Urbifossiella limnaea: one gene and its partner. The protein of the gene in region 1 interacts with the protein of each later gene in a pairwise test. Links are inferred from orthologs where the notes say so. Each region holds a gene or a part of one and is shown on either strand. Other genes may lie near its edges.

Region 1 (5,374 bases):
GCCGTCGAAGCGGGTGGCGGCGCTGACGACGGCGCTGAAGGACCCGTACGCCCGGGTGCGGCGGCGGGCGGCGCGGGCGCTCGGCGACTTCGGCACGCACGCGCTGGCCGCGCTGCCGGCGCTGGTGAACTGCCTCCGCGACCCGGACCCGAGCGTCCGCCGCGACGCCGCCGGCACGTCCGGCCGCCTCGGCCCCGCGGCGCAGGCCGCGGCCCCCGGCCTGGTGACGATGCTCGGCGAGCCCGAGACGCGCACCCGCGTCGTAGCCGCGGCGTCGCTGCGGAAGGTGGGCCGGCCGGCGCTTGGCGCCGTGGTGCAGGGGCTCGGCCACATCGACCCCGAGCTGCGCGGCCGCTGTGCGACCCTGTTGGGTCAGATGGCCCCGGACGACCCGCAGGTGGCGGCGGCGCTGCGGCTGGTGGTCGAGGACGACGACGCCGAGGTCCGCCGCCGGGCTGGCGAGGCGCTGACGCACACCCCGAGCCCGATGGACACCACGGCGCCGGTCGGCGCCGGCGTGATGGTGGCGATGGCGTGAGACGTCCGTTGTAATTGGTCCGTTGTAATTTGGCTGACGAGCGGGGCAGGCCCAGGACCGACTTCTCGGGGCTGAGCCGCTCGTCAGCCAAATTTCAACGGACCAATTCCAAATTACGCCTCAGGCATTCTCTTCTGCTGCATCCACCGCACCGCCCGCACCACGGCCCCGCGCGGCAGCAGCCGCTCCGCCGCGATCAGCAGCTTGTTCCCCATCCCCGGCACCACCACCGGCGTGCCGCGCGTCATCGCCGACACGCCGATCTCGGCCACGTCCCGCGCCGTCAGCCGCTGCGCCACGCTGAACGACTTCCCCTCCCGCCGCCCCGCCGCCGCCGCGAACTCCGTCCGCGTCGGCCCCGGGCACAGGCACGTCACCGTCACGCCGGTCCCGGCCAGCTCGTTCGACAGCGCCTGCGACAGCGAGTTCACGTACGCCTTCGTCGCGTAGTACACGGCCATCAGCGGCCCCGGCTGGAAGCCCGCCACCGAGCCGACGTTCAGCACCCGGCCGGTCTTCCGCTCGACCATGCCCGGCAGGAAGCGGTGGGTGAGCTCCGTGAGCGCGGTGCAGTTCACCTGCACCATCCGGAGCAGCTTCGGCAGGTCGGCCGTGGCGAAGTACCCGAAGTCGCCGAAGCCGGCGTTGTTGACCAGCACGTCGAGCGGCCGGCCGCCGGCGGCGACGGCGTCGAAGAGGAGCTGCGGCGCGGCGGGGTCGGCGAGGTCGGCGGGGACGACGGTGCAGCTGGTGCCGCCGAGCTCGGCGGCGAGGGCGGCGAGCTCGTCGGCCCGGCGGGCGGACAGGACGAGGTCGTGGTCGGCGGCGAGGACGCGGGCGATCTCCTTGCCGATCCCGGCGCTCGCGCCGGTCACCAGGGCCAGGGGGCGGGTCATGGGGTCTCGCGTGGTGCTGGCGAGCCGGGAGCGTGAGCGACCGGAGTCCGACGCGGCGCGAGTGGCGTCGGACTCCGGTCGCTCACGCTCCCGGCTCGCCGGGGCTGCTAGCTTACGCCCCTACCGGGTGAACAGCACCGCCCCCGGCCCGAGCAGCATCTCCAGCTCCTCGGCCCGCAGCGTGCCCGGGTTGATCGCCAGCTCGGCGCTCACCTTCAGCTGCACCTGCCGGCCGTTCCCGTCGCGCACGCTCAGGTACACCGGCGTCTGCCCGCGGTTCCGCTTCAGCACCAAACTCACCGCGTCCAGCTTCCGCAGCACTTCCTGGTCGTCGGTGTACGGCATCTTCAGCAGCAGGCTCTTCGTCATCTCGCGGCGGGCCTCGTCCACGGTCAGCACCTTCTTGACGATCAGGTCGCCGCTGCTGCCGCCCTCGCGCCACTCCACCACGCCCTCGAACAGGAACACCGCGTCGTTCACCACCACGTCCTTCAGCCGCGCGTACTCGTCGCTCCACAGGATGCACTTGCACTGGCCGGTGAAGTCTTCGAGGTAGAACATGCCCCACCGCTTGCCGCTCTTCTGGGCGGTGCGCATCTGGAACTGCGTCACCATCCCGGCGACGAGCACCGACGTGCCGGTCGGCAGCTTCAGCACCTGCGCCGCGTCGTGGGTGCGGAACCGCTTCAGCTGGTCGTCGTGCTGCGCCAGCGGGTGGCTGCTGACGTAGAAGTCGAGCGCCTCCTTCTCGAACTTCAGCTTCTCGGCGTCCGGCCACTCGGGCACGTCGAGCAGGCCGTGGGCGGTGCCGGCCTTGGCCGGCCCCGCGCCGTCGTCGCCGTCGCCGAACATGTCGAAGAAGTTCTTCTGCCCGCGCTTCCGCTCGCTGGCCTTCTCGTCGGCCGACTGGTACGCCTTCGGGATGGCCTGGAACAGCGCCGCCCGCTTGCCGAAGGCGTCGAACGCGCCGGCCTGCACCATCTTCTCGACGGCGGCCTTCTGGACGGTGCGGCGGTCCACGCGCTCGGCGAAGTCGAAGATGTCCTTGAACTTGCCGTCCTGCTCGCGGGCGCGGACGATCTCCTGGGCGGCGCCGCGGCCGAGCCCCTTGATGGCGGTGAGGCCGAAGACGATGCGGTTGTTGTGAACCGTAAAGTCGGCGAGGCCGCGGTTCACGTCCGGCGGCAGCACGTCGACGCCGAGCCGGCGGGCGTCGGCGATGTGGTCGACCATCACGTCGCGCTTGTTGCCGTCGTCGATCTCGGACGACAGCAGCGCCGCCATGTACTCGGCGGTGAAGTGCGTCTTCAGGTACGCCGTCTGGTACCCGATCTGCGCGTACGCGGCCGTGTGTGACTTGTTGAACCCGTACCCCCCGAACTTCACGATCAGGTCGAAGATCTCCGCGCCCTTCTCCTCCGTCAGCCCGTTGGCCACGCACCCCTTCACGAAGTCGGCCTTGCGGGCGTCGATGATGTCGTACTTCTTCTTCGAGATGGCCTTGATGCACGCGTACGCCTGCGCCAGCTCGATGCCGCCGAGCTTGTTCAGGATGCGCATCACCTGCTCCTGGTACACCATGACCCCGTGGGTCTCGACCAGGATCGGCTCGGTGATCGGGTGCGGGTACGCGGGCTTGCGGCGGCCGTGCTTGCACTCGATGTACTCGTCCACCATCCCGCCCTCCAGCGGGCCGGGGCGGTACAGCGCCAGCACCGCGATCAGGTCGCGGATGTTGTCCGGCTTCATCCGCTTCAGCAGCTCGCGGATGCCCTCGCTTTCGAGCTGGAACACCCCCTTCGCGTCGCCGCGCTGGAGCAGGTCGTACGTCGCCTTGTCGTCCAGCGGGAACGCCATCGGGTCGACGTCGAGGCCGCGCGTCCGCTTGATCAGCTTCACGCAGTTGTCCAGCACCGTCAGGTTGCGGAGGCCCAGGAAGTCCATCTTGAGCATCCCGACCTTCTCGAGGATGCCCATCTCCCACTGCGTCGTCATCGTCACGTCGGACGCTTCCGACCCGTCGGCGCCCTTCTTCGGCGGCCGCTGCACCGGCACGTAGTCGGTGATCGGCCCGTTGGCGATCACCACGCCGGCGGCGTGCGTCCCCACGTTGCGGTTCGTGCCCTCCAACTTCAGCGCGATGTCGACGAGCGTCTTCACCTGCGGGTCCTGGTCGTACTCGCGGCGGAAGTCCGGCGACGCCATCGCCTCGTCCAGGTCGGCGGCGATGGCCCCCTTCATCGGCACCAGCTTGCACAGCGCGTTCACCCGGTCGAGCGGCACGTCGAGCACGCGGCCCACGTCCTTCAGCGCCGCCTTCGCGGCGAGCGTGCCGAACGTGCCGATCTGCGCCACGCTCTCGGCGCCGTACTTCCGCTTCACGTACTCGATCACCAGCCCGCGGCGGTCCTGGCAGAAGTCGATGTCGATGTCGGGCGCCTCGCTCCGGTTCGGGTCGAGGAACCGCTCGAACAGCAGGTCGTACTCCAGCGGGCAGACGTGGCTGAGGTACAGCACGTACGACACGATCGCCCCGCACCCGGAGCCGCGGGCCGTGCTCGGGATGCCCTCGGCGCGCGCGTAGCGGACGAAGTCCCACACGATGAGGAAGTAGCTGGCGAACCCCATCTTGTTGATGGTGTTCAGCTCGTGTTCCAGCCGGGCCGTCACCGCGTCGGAGGGGTTGTCGCCGTACCGCTCCCTCACGCCCTCGACGCACAGCTGGCGCAGGTAGTCCTCGGGCGTCATCCCCGTCGGCGGCTGGAACACCGGGAAGTGGCGCTTCTTGAAGTCGAGGCGGATGTCCACCCCGTCGGCGATTTCCTGGCTGCGGGCGACGGCGTCCTCGAACCCGGGGAACAGCTTGTACATGTCGTCCGGCGAGCGGACGTAGTACGGGTTCGGCATCCGCTCTTCGGGGTACTTGCGCTTGCGCGGGTCGCGCTTCTGGCCGGTGTTGATGCAGAACAGCACGTCGTGCGCCTCGGCGTCGGTCGCGCACAGGTAGTGCGCGTCGGCCGTGGCCACGAGCGGCACGCCCAGCTTGTTGGCGATCTCGACCGCGACCGGCGTGCACTGGTCCTGCAGGCCGATGCCGTTGTTCTGGATCTCGACGTAAAAATCCTTGCCGAACAGCCTGGCGAACCACGCCGCGAGCGCCTTCGCCTCCTTCGGCTTGTCGGCGAGGATGTACTGGTTGAACTCGCCGGCGAGGCAGCCGCTGAGGCAGATGAGGCCGTCCTTGTGCGCCTCCAGCACCTCGCGGTCGATGCGCGGGTGGTAGTAGAACCCTTCGAGGAAGGCGATGCTGGACAGCTTGATGAGGTTGCGGAAGCCCTGCTCGTTCTTGGCGAGGAGCGTGAGGTGGCTGTAGGCGTCGCCCTGCCGCGCCGCCTTCTTCTCGGTGCGGGCGCCGGGGGCGAGGTACGCCTCGTAGCCGATGACGGGGTTGATCCCCTTCTCGCGGCACTTGGTGTAGAACTCGATCGCGCCGTACAGGTTGCCGTGGTCGGTGACGGCCAGAGCGGTCATGCCGAGCTTGGCGGTCTGTTCGACGAGGGCGGGGATGCGGTTGAACCCGTCGAGGAGGCTGTAGTGGGTGTGGAGGTGGAGGTGCGCGAACTTGCGGTCGGCCATCGGCGGAACACTCGGCGGTGAACGGACGTGCGCGAAAGGGCATGATAGCCGCTCGTGGCGCGGCGCGGAAGGCGAAGTGGGGGCGGGGGCCGGCGGGGCGGTTACGCGGGTTGCAGCACCCGGGCGAGCGCGGCGTGCCAGCCGGCAACCCGGTCGACGATCTGGTCGAGCGCCGCGCGGTCGAGCGGTTGGAAGTCCGGCACCTCGGGGAACCGGAGGACCGGCCGCCCGCGCTCGACCGCCGGGGCCGCGACCCATGCGTAGAAGTGCCGGTTGTCGCGGACGTCGATCACGAACACGCACG
Region 2 (3,842 bases), 3.5 Mb from region 1 along the record:
CGACTTGCCGACGCCGACCGGGCCGATGCGGACGTACCTGTACGCCCCGAACGAACCCGGCCGGCCGCCAGTCCGACGGCCGGGTGTGGTGCTGTACTCGGAAATCTTTCAGCAGACGGCCCCGGTCCGCCGGCTCGCGGTGCAGCTGGCGTCGCTCGGCTACCGGGTCGCGGTGCCAGAGGTGTACCACGCGCACGAACCGCCCGGCTGCGTTCTCGGCTACGACGATGCCGGTAAGACCCGCGGTAACGCCCTGAAGCAGGTCGTGACGCTGAACGAGTTCGATGCCGACATCGCTACCGCGGTGGCATTCCTGAAGGACCACCCGGACGGCACCGGTGCCGTGGGGTCGTTCGGCATCTGTCTCGGCGGGCACCTCGCCTTCCGCGCCGCACTCCACCCGGGCGTGCGGGCCGCGGCGTGCTTCTACCCGACCGACCTGCACACCGGCACGCTCGGCGGCGGGGCCGACTCGCTAACCCGCGCCGGCGACATCCGCGGTGAACTGTTGATGGTGTTCGGCCGGCAAGACCCGCACGTCCCCGCGGCCGGCCGACGAATCATCTACGACGCCCTCGACGCGGCCGGCGTGTGGTTCACGTGGCACGAGTTCAACGCCGCCCACGCCTTCCTCCGCGACGAGGGCGACCGCTACGACCCCGCCGCCGCCCGCCACGCGATTGGGCTCGCGGCGGACCTGTTCAGCCGCTGCCTCTAACGGCAAGGACCGCCGATGCTCGCCGCCCGCGTCCAGCACTTCACCGAGTCCGTGATCCGCGAGACGACGCGGCTCGCGCAGCGGCACGGGGCCGTGAACCTCGGCCAGGGGATGCCCGACTTCGACCCGCCGGAGGAAGTGAAGGAGGCCGCCTGCCGGGCCATCCGCGACGGGTTCAATCAGTACGCCGTGACGTGGGGCATCGCCCCGCTCCGCGCGGCCATCGCCGAGAAGGCCCGCAGCTTCAACGGCCTCGCCTGGGCCGACGCCGACGAGCACGTCACCGTGTGCTGCGGGGCGACCGAGTGCCTGATGGCGACGATGCTCGCGCTTGTGGACCCGGGCGACGAGGTGGTGATCTTCCAGCCCTTCTACGAGAACTACGCGCCGGACGCCCTCCTCACCGGGGCCGAGCCGCGCTGGGTGCGGTTGAACCCGCCCGACTGGTCGTTCGACCCCGCCGAGTTGCGGGCCGCGTTCGGGCCGCGCACGAAGGCGATCATCCTGAACACGCCGAACAACCCCACCGGCAAGGTGTTCACCCGCGGGGAACTGACGCAGATCGCCGAGCTGTGCCAGGAGTTCGACGCCGTCGCCATCTCGGACGAGATCTACGAGTACATCCAATTCACCGACCGGCCGCACGTAAGTATCGCGTCGCTGCCGGGGATGGCCGACCGCACCGTCACCATCAGCGGGCTGTCGAAGACGTTCACCGTCACCGGCTGGCGCCTCGGCTATACCGTCGCCCCGGCCGCGATCACCGCCGGCATCCGCAAGGCGCACGACTTCCTGACGGTCGGCGCGCCTCACCCGTTGCAAGTGGCCGGCGCCGCGGCGATGGCCCTGCCCCGCAGCTACTTCGACGGCCTGAAGGATCACTACCGCACCCGCCGCGACCTGTTCCTCCCGTACCTTCAGGAGGCGGGTTTCGTCGCCCGCCCGCCGGACGGGGCGTATTACGTCATGGCCGACTTCTCGGCGCTTTCCGACCTCGACGACGTGGCGTTCGTCCGCCGCATGATCGAGACGGTCGGCGTGGCCGGGGTGCCGGGGGGCAGCTTCTTCCGCCCGAAGGACGCGGGCCGGACGCAGGTCCGGTTCATGTTCGCCAAGCGGGAGGAGACGCTGCGCGACGCCGGCGAGCGGCTGCTGCGGCTGCGGGCCGCAGAATAACTCCCCCGGGTGGTCCGTCTACCCGGGTGCCGGCTACCAATCCGTGTGACCGCTACGAGGAGCTTCCACACCATGAAAGCACTACTGTTGACCGCCGCCGCCGCGGCCCTGACGCTGGCCGTCGGCGTCGAGGTCGGGAACGGGCAGGAGAAGGCCATGACGCCGCTGACGGGCAAGATGAAGGGGATCGACGGCAAGGACATCGACCTCGCCGCCCTGAAGGGCAAGGTTGTGCTGGTGGTGAACGTGGCCAGCCGCTGCGGGTACACGAACCAGTACAAGGGGATGCAGGCGCTGTTCGAGCAGTACAGCAAGGACGGGCTGGTGGTGCTGGGGGTGCCGTCGAACCAGTTCGGCGCCCAGGAGCCGGGCACCGAGGAGGACATCCAGAAGTTCTGCTCCGCGAACTACAAGGTCACCTTCCCGATGACGGCGAAGGTAGACGTGAAGGGGCCGAGCAAGGTGGACCTGTACAAGGCGCTGACCACGGCCACGGTCCGCGACGGCAAGACGGAAGAGGTGGGCTGGAACTTCGAGAAGTTCCTCATCGGGCGTGACGGGCGCGTGGTCGCCCGGTTCAAGTCGGCGGTGGCCCCGGAGTCGAACGAGCTCCAGACCGCCGTCCGCACCGAGCTGGCGAAGAAGTAACCCCCGGGCGAACCCGCCGCCGCGGCCCGCCTCCTTTAGGGGGCGGGCCGTATCATTTCCGGGGGCACCCATGACGACCACCGACCTCGCCGGCGTCCTCGACTTCCTCCGGGCCGCGGAAGCGATCAAGACGCAGACCCGCAGCGGCTACACCTCGGCCGGCCGCGCCGAGAGCGTCGCCGACCACACGTGGCGGCTCTGCCTCATGGCCGTCGTCCTGGCCGACCAGTTCCCCGGCATCGACTTCGCCCGCCTCATCCGCATCTGCGTCGTCCACGACCTCGGCGAGGCGATCGGCGGCGACGTGCCCGCCGTGAACCAGTCAGCGGCCGCACCGAAGGCCGACAGCGAGCGCGCCGACCTGATGACGCTCCTGGCCCCGCTCCCCGCGCCGCTGCGCGACCACGTCACCGAACTGTGGGACGAGTACGAGGCCGCCGCGACGCCGGAGGCGAAGCTGGCGAAGGCGCTCGACAAGCTCGAAACGCTGCTCCAGCACACGCAGGGGGCCAACCCGCCGGGCTTCGACTACCGCTTCAACCTCGACTACGGCCGGCAGTACACCGCCGCCCCGCCGCTAGTTGCCGCCATCCGCGACGCCCTGGACCGCGACACGCTCCGCCGCGCGGAGGGCGCGTGATGCCGCGTGTGTGGGTCTGCCGCGGGCACCAGTTCACGATCGGCCCGCGGCCGCTCGTCATGGGCATCGTGAACGTCACCCCGGACAGCTTCTCCGACGGCGGCCGCTTCCTCGACCCGGCGGCCGCGATCGACCACGGGCTGGCGCTTGCCGCGGAAGGCGCGAATATCCTCGACATCGGCGGCGAATCGACGCGCCCCGGCGCCCCGGCCGTGAGCGGAGCCGACGAACTGGCCCGCGTCCTGCCCGTTGTCGCCGGGCTGGCGAAACGGGCCGCCCTACCCCTCTCGGTGGACACGACCAAGGCCGAAGTCGCCCGCCGCTGCATGTACGCCGGCGCTTCCATCATCAACGACGTGTCCGGCCTGACGGCCGACGCCGACATGCCGGGCGTGGTCGCGGCGACGGGGGCGGGCGTGGTCGTGATGCACATGCAGGGCACGCCGAGGACGATGCAGCAGAATCCGGTCTACGGCGACGTCGTGGGCGAGGTCGCGGGGTATCTCGAAGCGCGGTTGCACGCCCTCGCCGCGGTCGGTATCTCCCCGGACGCGGTCTGCCTCGACCCGGGCATCGGCTTCGGGAAGACGCTCGACCACAACCTGACGCTGCTCGCCCACCTTGACGCGGTCGCCGCCCTCGGCCGGCCGGTGTGCCTGG

What was found. Proteins that work in one complex are often made in the same cells at the same time.
Region 2: the proteins of dnaE (region 1) and ETAA1_RS15650 interact in binary tests that used the Escherichia coli proteins (3 or more experiments, as listed by UniProt). The link is inferred for Urbifossiella limnaea from one-to-one orthologs.

What each region holds. Positions count from the first base shown.
Region 1 is NZ_CP036273.1:294,077-299,450, reverse strand. What follows is about bases 1,355-5,374. They hold dnaE (DNA polymerase III subunit alpha), read right to left. Parts: upstream 5,071-5,374; coding sequence 1,555-5,070; downstream 1,355-1,554. Other genes in these bases: ETAA1_RS01300 (hypothetical protein), read right to left, coding at 5,172-5,374; ETAA1_RS01310 (SDR family NAD(P)-dependent oxidoreductase), read right to left, coding at 1,355-1,434. In the rest of the region: ETAA1_RS01315 (HEAT repeat domain-containing protein), read left to right, coding at 1-538; more of ETAA1_RS01310, read right to left, coding at 652-1,354. UniProt on the Escherichia coli protein: DNA polymerase III is a complex, multichain enzyme responsible for most of the replicative synthesis in bacteria. This DNA polymerase also exhibits 3' to 5' exonuclease activity. The alpha chain is the DNA polymerase catalytic subunit.
Region 2 is NZ_CP036273.1:3,812,946-3,816,787, forward strand. What follows is about bases 1-2,813. They hold ETAA1_RS15650 (pyridoxal phosphate-dependent aminotransferase), read left to right. Parts: upstream 1-733; coding sequence 734-1,894; downstream 1,895-2,813. Other genes in these bases: ETAA1_RS15645 (dienelactone hydrolase family protein), read left to right, coding at 1-718; ETAA1_RS15655 (glutathione peroxidase), read left to right, coding at 1,967-2,542; ETAA1_RS15660 (HD domain-containing protein), read left to right, coding at 2,613-2,813. In the rest of the region: more of ETAA1_RS15660, read left to right, coding at 2,814-3,182; folP (dihydropteroate synthase), read left to right, coding at 3,182-3,842. UniProt on the Escherichia coli protein: Shows aminotransferase activity with methionine and histidine as substrates, and to a lesser extent also with phenylalanine.